One region of the Psychromicrobium lacuslunae genome, then DNA from elsewhere that is predicted to be linked to it. Evidence: riboswitches for the same ligand, from Rfam matches in the RefSeq annotation. Region 1 holds a riboswitch; the other holds the start of a gene.
What was found. A riboswitch is a leader RNA that binds a small molecule or an ion and turns the genes downstream of it on or off. The one in region 1 is predicted to bind magnesium.
Positions count from the first base shown of each region.

Region 2: linked by a shared signal. The riboswitch ahead of mgtA (magnesium-translocating P-type ATPase) and the one ahead of UM93_RS10475 (MgtC/SapB family protein) in region 1 are both predicted to bind magnesium.

Region 1 is NZ_CP011005.1:2,226,885-2,233,134, reverse strand. It holds gene UM93_RS10495 (ABC transporter ATP-binding protein) at 1-603, opposite strand, end outside; gene UM93_RS10490 (TetR/AcrR family transcriptional regulator) at 600-1,271, opposite strand; partial or broken gene UM93_RS10485 (helix-turn-helix transcriptional regulator) at 1,346-1,744, shown strand; gene UM93_RS10480 (VOC family protein) at 1,896-2,300, shown strand; M-box (ykoK) riboswitch at 2,479-2,649, shown strand; gene UM93_RS10475 (MgtC/SapB family protein) at 2,812-3,522, shown strand; gene UM93_RS10470 (thioredoxin family protein) at 3,747-4,124, shown strand; gene UM93_RS10465 (putative quinol monooxygenase) at 4,202-4,483, opposite strand; gene UM93_RS10460 (DNA-3-methyladenine glycosylase family protein) at 4,534-5,400, opposite strand; gene UM93_RS10455 (SLC13 family permease) at 5,550-6,250, opposite strand, start outside.
Region 2 is NZ_CP011005.1:3,519,690-3,525,939, reverse strand. It holds gene speB (agmatinase) at 1-812, opposite strand, end outside; gene mgtA (magnesium-translocating P-type ATPase) at 968-3,697, opposite strand; M-box (ykoK) riboswitch at 3,969-4,138, opposite strand; gene UM93_RS16615 (cupin domain-containing protein) at 4,232-4,810, opposite strand; gene UM93_RS16610 (sodium:solute symporter family protein) at 4,982-6,250, shown strand, end outside.

The sequences.
Region 1 (6,250 bases):
GAGGAAGACGCTCTGCCCGGCCGCGCGGGCTTCGGCGACCAGGTCGAGGAAGACCTGCTGCATGAGCGGATCCAGGCCGCTAGTTGGCTCGTCGAGCACCAAGAGGTCCGGCTTATGCATAAAGGCCTGCACGATGCCGAGCTTTTGCTTATTACCTTTGGAGAGTTTGCGGACTGGGCGGCTCAGGTCGAGGCCGAGTCGCTCGGCGAGCTCCTCGATCCTGCCCTTTGTCACTGGCCCGGAGATATCCGCATAGTGCTGGAGAAGCTTCCGACCGGTGCTGCGGCCATCAAGAATCAATTCACCGGGCAGGAAGCCGATTCGGCGTCGTAATTCTGGGCCGGCTTTTCTCGGGTCGACGCCGAGCACGCTGGCGTGGCCGGAGGTTGGCCGGATAATATCCAGCAAGGTGCGCATGGTGGTGGTTTTACCGGCACCGTTTGGGCCGATCACGCCGAAAACCGAGCCGCGCGGCATGCTGAAGCTAACGCCCTTGAGGGCCAGGGTGATGCCATATTTTTTGGTGATCTGGTGAGCCTCAATGGCGTTGTCGAGGCTTTTGCTGGGGGTTTCGCTGACCTCGTCGGTGGAGAGCTGGCTCATTGCCTTGCTCCTTCTGTGTTTTGGTTGGCGAGCACTTCCTGTGCTGCCTTGAGATAGCTGTCGTCGGTGTAGAGACCGTGGGTGAAGAGTTCGAGCGCCGGAATGGCCATTCGGCCGGTGAGGGCTTGGTTGAATTCCTCCACGCCGAGTGCCTTATTGATGTATTCGCTCATGGTGAGCAAGGTGACGCTGCTCATGGCCACGAAGACTGCCAGGGCGCGCGGGTCCGAGGAGGGATTCATGCTGCCGTCGGCTATCCCGGCGCGCACAATGGTCTCGGTTTCCTCGATCACTAGAGCAATGAACTTGTGCCCGACCGGGGAGTTCTCCGAGACCGCGCGGCGCAGGTAGCCAATTTCCAGGTCGAAGTCGCCAGGATTGTCGAGGTGCTGCTGCAATACGGTGCGAAAGCCCTGCGGGCTGGATTCATCATTGGCGCGGGCGAAGGTGCTTTTGAGGATGTAATCATCGCAACTCTGACGCAAGCCATCCTTGCTGCCGAAGTGGTGAATGACCAGACCGGGGCTCACTCCTGCGGCGCTGGCGATGCTGCGAATACTGGTTTTTTGGAAACCGGTTTCCACGAAACATTTGATCGCTGCCGCTCGGATCTTAGCCGGCGTGTTCAGGTCTTCGGCCGGCGGCCCGTGCTGCTTAGTTGAACTCATGTTCAATATGCTAAACACTTGTTCAATTCTTAGCAATAGGGGTAGGCAAGTTCTGGGGCGACTAAGCTTGAATTATGACGCCTCAGGAACTTGCCGTTCTTGCTGATCTGCGCCGAGCCCGAGATTTGATTGACCGGGATTTCGCGCTGCCGCTCGATGTGCCGACGATGGCGCAGCGCGCGCTGATGTCTCCCGCGCATTTTTCCCGCCAGTTCAAGGCGGCCTACGGCGAAACCCCTTATGGCTATCTGATGACCCGGCGAATCGAGCGGGCAATGGCGTTATTGCGCACCGGGATGAGCGTCACTGACGCCTGCATGGCAGTGGGTGCAACGTCCTTAGGCTCCTTTAGCTCAAGCTTCGCCGAGATCACCGGCGAAACTCCGACGGCTTACCGTTCCCGGGAACACCGGGCGGTGGAGGCGATGCCGGCCTGCGTGGCGAAGATCAACACTCGGCCGAAGAAGCGCAAACAGACCAAGCAGCTGCCGATGGGATCGGTAGTCGGCGAAGCGGCACCGGTCGATCCACTCGACGAAGGTCAACCAGGACAAGAACGAGAAGCAACCGAAACTGAGCAGGATTCGAGAAGCGTGCGGCGGGCGGGCTGAATAAGCTCGAAGCATGACTATTTCACTCCATTACTGCCATGTAACTGTCAACGATGTCGAGGAATCCCTGGGTTTCTACCGGGATGCGCTAGGCCTCGAAGTGCTCAACGATGTTGCCCAGGGCGAGTTCCGCTGGGTCACCGTGGGCAGTCCGGATCAGCCCGGTCTGGGCATTGTGCTCTCCGCTCCGCATGCCGGACGCTCGCAGGCCGACGGCGACGCGCTACAGGAGCTGCTGACCAAAGGTGTGCTGCCAATGATTATGTTCAGCACCGACGACGTCGACGCGCTTTTCGAGAAGGTGCGGGCTTCGGGTGCTGAGGTGCTGCAGGAGCCGACCGATCAGCCCTGGGGGCCGCGAGACTGCGGTTTCCGCGACCCCTCCGGCAATATGGTGAAAATCTCCCAGGTCTCCTAGGTTCGAGGGTCCCTTAGACTCTTGAGCCCCCGTCCGCCGCGCCGGGCGCTCTCATTCCCTCCTCGAGTGCGGAGATCTGCACGCTAAAAACGGCTTTTAGCGTGCAGATCTCCGCACTCGCTGTGGTTTTCGGCGCCGGGGTTTGACCCGGATGGTCGGAACCCGTCACACTGAAAGAGCAGCACCTCGTTAGGCGAGGCTCCTGCGCGAACACAGGCCACTGATCTGACGACATCGAGAGATGCCCAAGATCAGGACAGGCCACCTCGGCTTAAGGGGTGGTCCCAAGTGGCTTCCAATGCTTTTCGGATACGTCGCGCAGTGCCAAAGCTCTACGTGGGGGTGACTTCAAATATCTGGGCGCGTCTGGTGTGCGCCCGAGTCTCTCACGCTGTCCTGATGAACCAGCGTTCCGTCCCGGAGCAACCGAATTTGCCCTCTGGATTTTTCCGGCGGGTTGCTTGGTTGCGCCAGAACTGGATGCTCATCGATGTGATCCGGAGGTGGACAGATGGAATTCTTCGAGATGATCCTGCGCATTCTTTGCGGTTTGGGATTGGGGGCTTTAGTGGGTTTCGAGCGGCAATGGCGCGCCCGCCTGGCCGGGTTACGGACCAATGCCTTAGTCAGCCTGGGTGCCACCTTGTTCGTTATTTTCGGCGGTTATAGCTTTAGCGGTCCGGGAGCTGACCCGACCCGGGTTGCCGCTCAGATCGTTTCCGGCATCGGTTTCCTAGGAGCCGGTGTGATTATGAAACAGGGCGCCTCGGTGAGTGGGCTGAACACTGCGGCGACGCTCTGGGCCACTGCCGCGATTGGTGCCCTGGCGGGGGCGGGGGAGTTTGCTTTAGCGGCCGCTGGCACTGCAGCGATCATGCTGGCGAACATGCTGTTGCGGCCGCTCGGACGTCTCATGGACAGAGGGCCGGACGGCGGACGCGAGCCGGTCTCGGTGGACTATCTCTTTGAAGTTCGTTGTGCCGAGGACGCCGAGGCGCATCTGCGCACCCTGATAGTGCACGCTGTCAGCCTGCCGGAGTTCAGGCTTCGTTCGGTGCAATCTTCGGATACTTCAACGCCCGGGGAAGTTAGGATCGCGGCTGAGCTTTCAGCGCAGGAACGGGACGATCGGTTGTTAGAAGCAGCGGTCAGCCGGTTGAGCCTGGAACCCAGGGTGACCTCGGTGCGCTGGATCATCGCCGAGCCGGTGGCACTTGACTGAGGCGGGTCCCGTCCGCCGCCGAGTGTGCAGATCTACACCTTAACCGGCGTCCAAAAGGTGTAGATCTGCACACTCGGCGGTGAAAGAGAGACGGGGATTGAGGAATATCGATTCGTCGACGAGTGTTGTGCGGGGTGTTCGAGGTTTTTAGCGGGCCGTACGAAGGAGTTTTCTCCTCGACTGCCCGGGTTCGCTTCGAACTCCTCAAGAGATAGGCTGGAAATATGGCGACTTTAGACATCACAGGTGAAACCTTCGGACCCACGGTCGAGGAAAATGACATCGTGCTGGTCGACTTCTGGGCGGGTTGGTGCCAGCCGTGCTTGCGTTTCGCACCGACGTATTCAGCAGCATCGGAACAGCATGACGACGTGGTATTTGCGAAGGTCGATACCGAGGCCGAACAGCAGCTCTCGGCCGAGGCCAACATCACTTCAATCCCGACCCTAATGGCGTTCCGGGAGAAGGTCTTGGTCTTCTCGCAGCCGGGTGCCCTCAACCCGAGCCAGCTCGAGGAAGTCATTACTGCGGTCAAGGGTTTGGACATGAAAGAAGTTCACGCCGCAGTGGCTGCTCAGAAAGCCGAAGCCGAAAAGAATTAATAACCGCTTCGACCGGGGTGTTGTCGAGTCCGCCAGCGCAGAGCCGACAGTACCGCACCGCGGCGGTGAGGACTGGCCTAGGCTAGTCGTTCGAGCTTTACCGGCTCGGCCAGCAGGGCCGATAACGATTCATTGAGGTCCTGCACGGCCGAGCCTTTTCCGTGCACGGCCAACGCTTCTTCGGATTCCCACTGTTCGGTGAGCACGATCCGTTCAGGAGTGTCTTCGGTAACCTCATAGCGCAGGCAGCCGGGCTCCTTCACGACCTCCTCAATGGCAATGTCCAAAGCAAGCCGCACCCGGAACTGCTCGCCGTCATTAGGAACAAAAGTAGCCCGCAAATTCACCAATTCACTCATAAAGCTAAGCCTATCCCCACCGCGAGGGGTCGTAATACGTCTCGCTGGAGCTAGATCGCCCGATAATCTCGCACGCTCATCCGGGGGCCGTGTCGGGGTTTGGTGACTCCGGAGAGATAAAGCAACCGCACCACCCGCTGCCGATGCCCACGCCAGGGCTCTAGTAACTCAAGCATGCCGTCGTCGTCGACCGGCGAACCAGTGAGGGCGATACCGACGAAACTGGCTAAGTGATAATCCCCGACGGAGATCGAGTCCGGATCGCCGTGGCTGTGCTGCACAACTTCAGCCGCGGTCCATGGCCCGATTCCCGGAATGCTCTGCAGCCCGGCACTCGCTTGGTCAGCGCTGAGCTGGCCCAAACGTTGCAGGCCGGACGAACGCTGCAGGGCGCGCATTACGGTGTCCGAGCGTTGCGGTCCGACCCCGGCTCGATGCCAATCCCACGATGGAATAGTCGCCCAAGTACCGACGATGGGGGCCAACCGTAGCGCTTTGGGAGCAGGTCCCGGAGCGGGGTTACCGTGCCAGGAAATCAAGGCTCGGTAACCCCGGAAGGCTTCCTTGCCGGTTACCTTTTGCTCAAGGATCGCCGGGACCAAGGCATCAATGACCCGTCCTGTGGCGGGCAGGCGCAGGCCCGGGTTACGACGCCGCGCCTCGCGAACTAAGGGAGGTAACGCCCGCTGAAAGGTCTCGGAGTCGAACTCGCTCCAATCGTCCAACTCGCCGAGCAGCGCTGGCAGGGTTTCTAATGCCGCTTCCGCCCCTGGCCCGAAGGCGCTGGCCCGCACCTCACTAGCCTCGTTGTGTAGGCGAAGGGTGGCTGCTCCCTGAGCGGTGTTAAAGGCCAGCCACCAGGCACCTTGTTCGAAAACCATGCACGGATCGGTCAGGCTGCGTCTCAGCACACCCACTGTGGCATTCAACGAGTATGGTCCAGGGGGGCGCCACGTTCTGCTGAGAGCGGTACTGGCGGGCATCCTTCAATAGTCGCATGTCACCCCGACAGCTAACACTTTGGATCGGCTGGTTAGTTGTCTTGGTCGCTGGAGACAGCCAAAAACTAGCCAGGCAATCCGGCGGAGAGCCAGAGTGCTAGCACTGACAGCGGCAGCAGCACAACCGCCAGTATTAGACCCAGAATGGCGAAACGGAACCACGGCACCGAGACCCCGAGCGCCTTGAGCCGCTCATGCCACAGCAGAGTAGCCAGCGAGGCCCAGGGAGTGACCAGCGGTCCCAAATTCACCCCGATCAGCAGCGCCGCCAGTCGGAGCGGGCTCTGCGCAGTAGGTTCCAAGGCGAGGTAAGCCGGCAGATTATTGGCCAGATTCGCGGTACCGGCTCCCACAACGCTCAGTTGAAGCAAATTGAACAGACCCTCGCCGCGACCGGCAACGCCACTCAACAGCATCGGCAGGCCGTGTACCTGCAAGGTCTCGACCACCAAGAAAAGGCCCATCGTGAGCAGCAGGGGTTTGGCTGGCAAAATTCGCCAACGCAAGGTTTCGCGGCGGCGCACCACAAAAGCGAGGAGCAAAACCCCCGCGGCCAGTAAAGCTGGATACTCGACCGGAATGCCACTGATCAGAGCGGGTAGGAGCAGTGTGACCACCACGGCGCAGAGTATTAGTAGCCTTCGATCCGGTGCGGTTTCCAGGTTCGGTGCGCTGAACTTCCCGTCAAGTTTGTAACGAAACAGCAGCCAAACGAAGAGCACCGGCAGAGCAATCCCGAGCAGGGCGGGTGCCCAGAGCAGGCCAA
Region 2 (6,250 bases), 1.3 Mb from region 1:
CCGCCCGCTTCCGGGGTGCCTGTGCCGGGAGCATGCGCCGGGTCAAGCACGTCGATGTCAATCGAGATGTAGAGCGGCCGACTACCTATCCGGTCGCGCAGCTTAGCGACCACCTCGTCAACGCCTTGCCGGAAGACGTCTGCCGAGGTGACAATACCGAAGCCAAAGCGACGGTCGTCTTCCAGGTCTTTTTTGCCATAGAGCGGCCCGCGAGTGCCGACGTGGCTAATCGCCTCGGTGTCTAGAATGCCTTCCTCCACCGCGCGGCGGAAGGGCGTGCCGTGCGTGTATTCGGCACCGAAGTAGGTGTCCCAGGTATCCAGATGAGCATCGAAGTGCAGCATCGCCACCGGCTCACCGGCGCGTTGCGCAGCGGCGCGCAGCAGCGGTAGCGCGATGGTGTGATCGCCGCCCAGGGTGAGCAGTTTTGCGCCGCGTCCATTGGCATCCGGAGCGGTCAGATCTAGTGCGTTCTGTTGGATCTCCTCAATCGCTTCATTGATATTGAAGGGATTCACCGCCATATCGCCGGCGTCGGCGACCTGAGCGAGTTCGAAAGGTGAGAGCTGCTGGGCGGGGTTGTAGGGCCTCAGCAAGCGCGAGGCCTCGCGAACGTGGTTGGCGCCGAACCGCGCACCGGGCCGGTAGGAAACCCCGCTATCAAAGGGCACGCCAACTACTGCGATATCAGCCTGGGAGACCTGGTCTAGGCGTGGTAGCCGAGCAAAGGTTGCCGCTCCGGCATAACGAGGAATTCGGGAAGAGTCGATCGGGCCGATCTTGCCGTCGACTTCAATGCGCTGCTCATTCATGTGACCCATGCTACAACCTCAAGTTGCTCAGTGTGAATCAAATGTTTCTCAACAAGCACCTAAGACTTTAACGCAAGGGTTCACGTGTCAACAGTATCGGCGAAATAACGATACTGCCGGTGGCAGCCAGGCCCTGGTACCACCGGCAAGATCCGTTATAACCAGCGACCGTAACGTCGCACGAAGAGCACCTTGATCCCCTGGGTGAGCAGGCAATAGGCAGCCAGGGTGCCAATCAGCCAGGGGAAATAGGTCCACGGAAGGCTGACCAGTCCGAGCGAATGACCGAAATTACTGAACGGCAGCAGCAGCGCAAACAAGCAGACTGCCCCGGTCAAAAGCAGCACCGGCCAGGAGGCTCGGGACTGCAGGAACGGTACCCGACCGGTCCGGATCATGTGCACGATGAGTGTCTGTGAAATCAGCGATTCGACAAACCAGCCGGACTGGAACAAGGCAGCTTGATCGACCGAGTTTGCGGCAAAGACAAACCACATCAACGCAAAAGTGCTGAGGTCGAAGACCGAGGAGATCGGCCCAATGGTGACCATGAACCGGGCCAAGCCCTTGGTCTCCCACTTCTGCGGCTTGTCAAGGTACTCCTTATCCACTTTGTCCCATGGCAGCGAGAGCATCGAGAGGTCGTAGACCAAGTTCTGTAGCAGCACCACCACCGGGATCATCGGAATGAACGGCAGCAAGGCACTTGCCACCAGCACCGAAAACATATTGCCGAAGTTCGAGCTAGCCGTCATCTTGATGTACTTAATGATGTTGCCAAAGGTACGCCGTCCCTCCTGAATGCCCGCCTCCAGCACCATCAGATCCTTGCGCAGCAAAATGATATCGGCCGATTCGCGGGCAATATCGACGGCGGTGTCCACCGAGATCCCGACGTCGGAGGCACGTAGTGCGGCCGCATCATTAATGCCGTCGCCCATGAACCCGACGGTATGTCCATTGGTTTGTAATTGCTCAACTATCCGCGCTTTCTGCAGCGGGTTGACCTTGGCGAAGATAGTTGTCCGCTCCACCGCTTCGGCGAAAGCCGCAGCGTCACCGTCAAGTAGTTCGAGTTCAGCTCCGGAGAGTAATTCAGCGGAGCCCTCCGCGGCAATACCAACCTGTTGGCAGACCGTCCTGGCAACTAACTCATTGTCACCGGTGATCACCTTGACCGCTGTGCCGTGTCGATGCAGCGCAGCAATCGCCGCCGCGGCAGATTCCTTCGGCGGGTCGAGGAAGGAGAGGAATCCCACCAGGGTCATCTCCTTTTCATCGGCCACCGAATAATCTTCGCGACGGCTTGCGGTCGCGGTGGCGAGCGCCAGCACACGCAGCCCCTCGGCGTTCTGGCTGTCCACCAGTTCGCTGAGTTCCGCCCGATGGGCCGCGGTCAACGGATGGGAATGTCCTTTCACCAGCACGCTGCCACACACTTCGAGCACTTCCTCTACGGCACCCTTGGTGATCATCAAGGGAGCGCTACCACCCTCGAGCACCACCGTCATCCGGCGGCGAGAGAAGTCAAAAGGTACCTCGTCAATCAGCGTGTAAGCAGTTTCCAATTCGGTCAGCAGCTCTGGTCCCGCGGCATCGAGCACGGCGCGATCCAAGAGATTCCGCAGCCCGGTTTGGAACCGCGAATTCGCAGCCGCCATCCGCAGCACCCGAAGGCTCGAGCTGCCGTGCACATCGAGATGACGCTCCAACACAATGCGATCCTCGGTCAGCGTTCCGGTCTTATCAGTGCACAGCACATCCATTGCGCCCAGGTTCTGGATGGCATTTAGCCTCTTCACGATCACCTGATGCTTTGACATCTTGACCGCGCCCCGGGCCAGATTCGCGGTCACAATCATCGGCAGCATCTCAGGCGTCAGCCCCACCGCGGTGACTAGGCCGAAGAGGAAGGCGGTGGTCCAGTCCTTGGTCAGGCCATTGACCACAAAGACCAAAGGAACCATCACCAGCATGAACTTGATCAGCAGCATGCTGACCTTCTTGACTCCGTGATCGAAGCTGGTTTCCGGCCGCTTTCCGGTCAGCTGCGCACTCATCGCGCCGAAGTAAGTCTGCGCGCCGGTGTGAATAACCAGCGCGGTGCCGCTCCCCGAGGTCACCGAGGTACCTTTGAAACCGAGGCTATCGGCCTCCAACAGGTTGTGCTGGTTCAAGTCCATCGCGGTCACCGGGGTTTTTTCGGTCGGCAGAGACTCCCCGGTCAGCATTCCCTCATTGATCTGCAAATCCTTAGTCCGCAGAAAACGCACGTCCGCGGGAATCATGTCCCCGGCCGCGAGCTCCACGATGTCGCCGGGTACTACCTGCTCGATCGGAAGCTCCGCTGTCAGCGGTTCACCGTACTCATTCTGACGGGTCACCGCGGTGGTGGTCTGCACCATTGACTGCAGCGACTGAGCAGCCTTTCCGGAGCGATATTCCTGCCAGAAACGCATCCCGACCGAGACCAACACCATCACGCCCAAAGTTGCCACCCCTTTATAGGAGGGCCCTTCTTCCGGATCGGCCAGAATCACGTCGGTAAAGAGCATCACCACCGCGAGCACACAGAGGATCCACACAAAGGGGTTGTTAAAAGCAGCAAGGAACTGGAGCCAGGCCGGTGCTGGCTTATCGTGATTGACCTGATTAGGCCCGAACCGTTCCGCGGCGTCCGTAACCCGGATGGGCGAAAGCCCACGCTGACTGCTGTGGAATTGCGCAAGCAGTTGCTCCGGTGGCGTTACCGCGGCGACAGCTAGTGCTTGGTTCTGTTCTGCCAAGCGATCGGCAAGCAGTTGGTTGCGGCGGCGGCTGAGTCCTCTTTTGAAGGTTGAAATGCGGCCCGGTGGAGTGACCGGACGAGGGGTTGTGATCTGCATGATGTTGCTCCTTTTCGGCAGCACAAGATGAGCGCTCTCCGGATCCTGAACAGATCACGGCACGCCAAAAGTGTCGGTTGTGGTGGCCCCAGCGGGGCGGTATTGGCCCTAAAGGGCGGGAATCTCCCGGGCGGCTTTAGCCGACGAGCGGCGTTAGCCGAGCGGGAGAGGGTTTATCGCCAGAACTCATGGTTCGCTCCCCTCCTCCAGCAGGATGCTCTGCCAATCACGAAGCTACGTGATGGATGAGAGGTACGGCAGCTCGCCGTGATTTGCCCCTCCTCGTCAGACCTTTGGCACTTCGCGTCGTAACCCGGGGTATCGGGAGCCAATCGGGATCACCCCTTAGGCCGGGGTGGTCTGTCCTGATCCGGGGCGTCTCTCGACGTTTGGGATCGCTGGCTTGTGTCCGCGAAGGAGCCTCAGCTATCGAGTGGCACCTTGCCTTTTCACTATACCTCAGCGCTGGCGGTTAGTTGACCGTGCAGGCTTCCGCAATGGCGACCTGCTAGCTAGCCAGCCGCTCGCCAGCGCTCAACTTCGGGAGGCCGCTGGCACCAGGATCCACAACGCCTCGACCGGCTCTGCGCTGCGATTGACCCAGCTATGCGGTTCGCGTCCGGGGAAGGAAAGCGTGTCCCCCGCGGCCAGATCATAACTCTCATTAGTCAGTATCACTGTGAGTTGTCCCTTGACGATGTGCAGCACATCAACATCGCAATCCACCGCATACAACTCACTTTCCCCTCGACCATGGGGCTCGATATAGGCGCTGAGCAGTTGTAAGCGACGCTCGGAACGCGCGGTGAGCAAGCGCTCCACAATCCCTTCACCACCGAGCGATATCCGTGGCGCCTCATCATGTCGTTGCAGATGGATCTCCGGCGCCGAGAAGAGATCTCCCATTGAGATGGAGAGCACCTGGCAGAGCGTCACCAGGGAGGCAACACTTGGCGAAGTCAGATCGCGCTCAACCCGACTCAAGAATCCCTTGGTCAACCCGGTCACCTCGGCCACCTGATCGATGGTGAGACGCTGCGCTTGACGGGCCGCCCGAATGCGTGAGCCAATGGCGACCGGAGCCATACTCGGTTCGACCGGAAGAGCTTTCACAGGGACCCTTTCTTGGAGCAGACCTTGCCCGGCTCAATAATAGCTTCCCGGGAAAGCTTGACTGTTAGCTACATCACCTCTTAGCCTAGCAAGCAACATCTGTTGCCTGGAAGGCAATTTAGGAGCATCGTGGTCATCAACATCATCATCGTTATCGCTTATCTCGCCGCCATGCTGCTTTTTGGCTTCTGGGGCAAGAGCCGCACTAAGAATAATGCGGACTTTCTGGTAGCCGGGCGACGCCTCGGCCCCTTCCTATACACCGGTACGATGGCGGCCGTGGTGCTCGGCGGCGCTTCAACTGTGGGCGGCGTGGGTCTGGGCTATAAGTTCGGCATCTCGGGGATGTGGCTAGTGGTGGCGATCGGCGCTGGCGTGCTGCTGCTCAGCCTGGCTTTCGCTGGGACTATCCAGAAACTCAAAATTTACACCGTCTCGCAAATGCTTAGCCTGCGCTACGGGCACCGCGCCACCCAGACCTCTTCAATTGTGATGCTGGCTTACACGCTGATGCTCTGTGCCACTTCGACCAGCGCCTACGCCACCATCTTCGTGGTGCTCTTTGGCTGGGAAAAATGGTTGGCGATTGCTCTTGGCGGCGTGATTGTGCTGGTCTACTCCACGATCGGCGGGATGTGGTCGATCACGCTGGCTGATATGGCCCAGTTCGTGATCAAAACCATTGGCGTTTTCGCACTCATGCTGCCCTTCACCCTCGGCGCTGCCGGCGGCTGGGAAGGCATTCGGGCCCGGGTCGACGCGAGCTTCTTTCAACTCGACGGCATTGGCGTGCAAACCATTGTCACCTACTTCGTGGTCTACACTCTGGGGCTGCTGATCGGCCAGGACATCTGGCAACGGGTGTTCACCGCTAAATCGCCTCGGGTCGCCCGCTGGGGTGGCGCCACGGCCGGCATCTACTGCATCCTCTACGGTGTCGCGGGAGCCGTGATCGGCATGGCCGCATCGGTTGCGCTGCCTGCCATTGATGTCGCCAAAGAAGGTAAGGATGTGGTTTACGCTGAGGTGGCGTCGAACCTGCTTCCGATCGGGATAGGCGGTTTGGTGCTGGCTGCTGCGGTCGCCGCAATGATGTCCACCGCTTCCGGCGCGCTGATTGCTGCTGCCACCGTCGCCCGCGCCGATGTGGTGCCTTTCGTTGCCAGCTGGTTCGGTCGGGGTAAGCAAAGGGTCGATAGCGAAAATCCCGAGCATGATGTGAAGGCCAATCGGCTATGGGTGCTGGGACTCGGCATTGTCGCTATTCTGCTCGCCATCGTGGTGCCCGATGTGGTCGCTGCGCTCACCATTGCTTACGACATTCTGGTCGGCGGACTGTTGGTGGCCATCTTGGGTGGGCTGATCTGGAAACGCGGCACCGGCATTGCCGCCGCCGCGTCAATGGCGGTAGGCACCCTGGTAACCCTGACGCTGCTGACC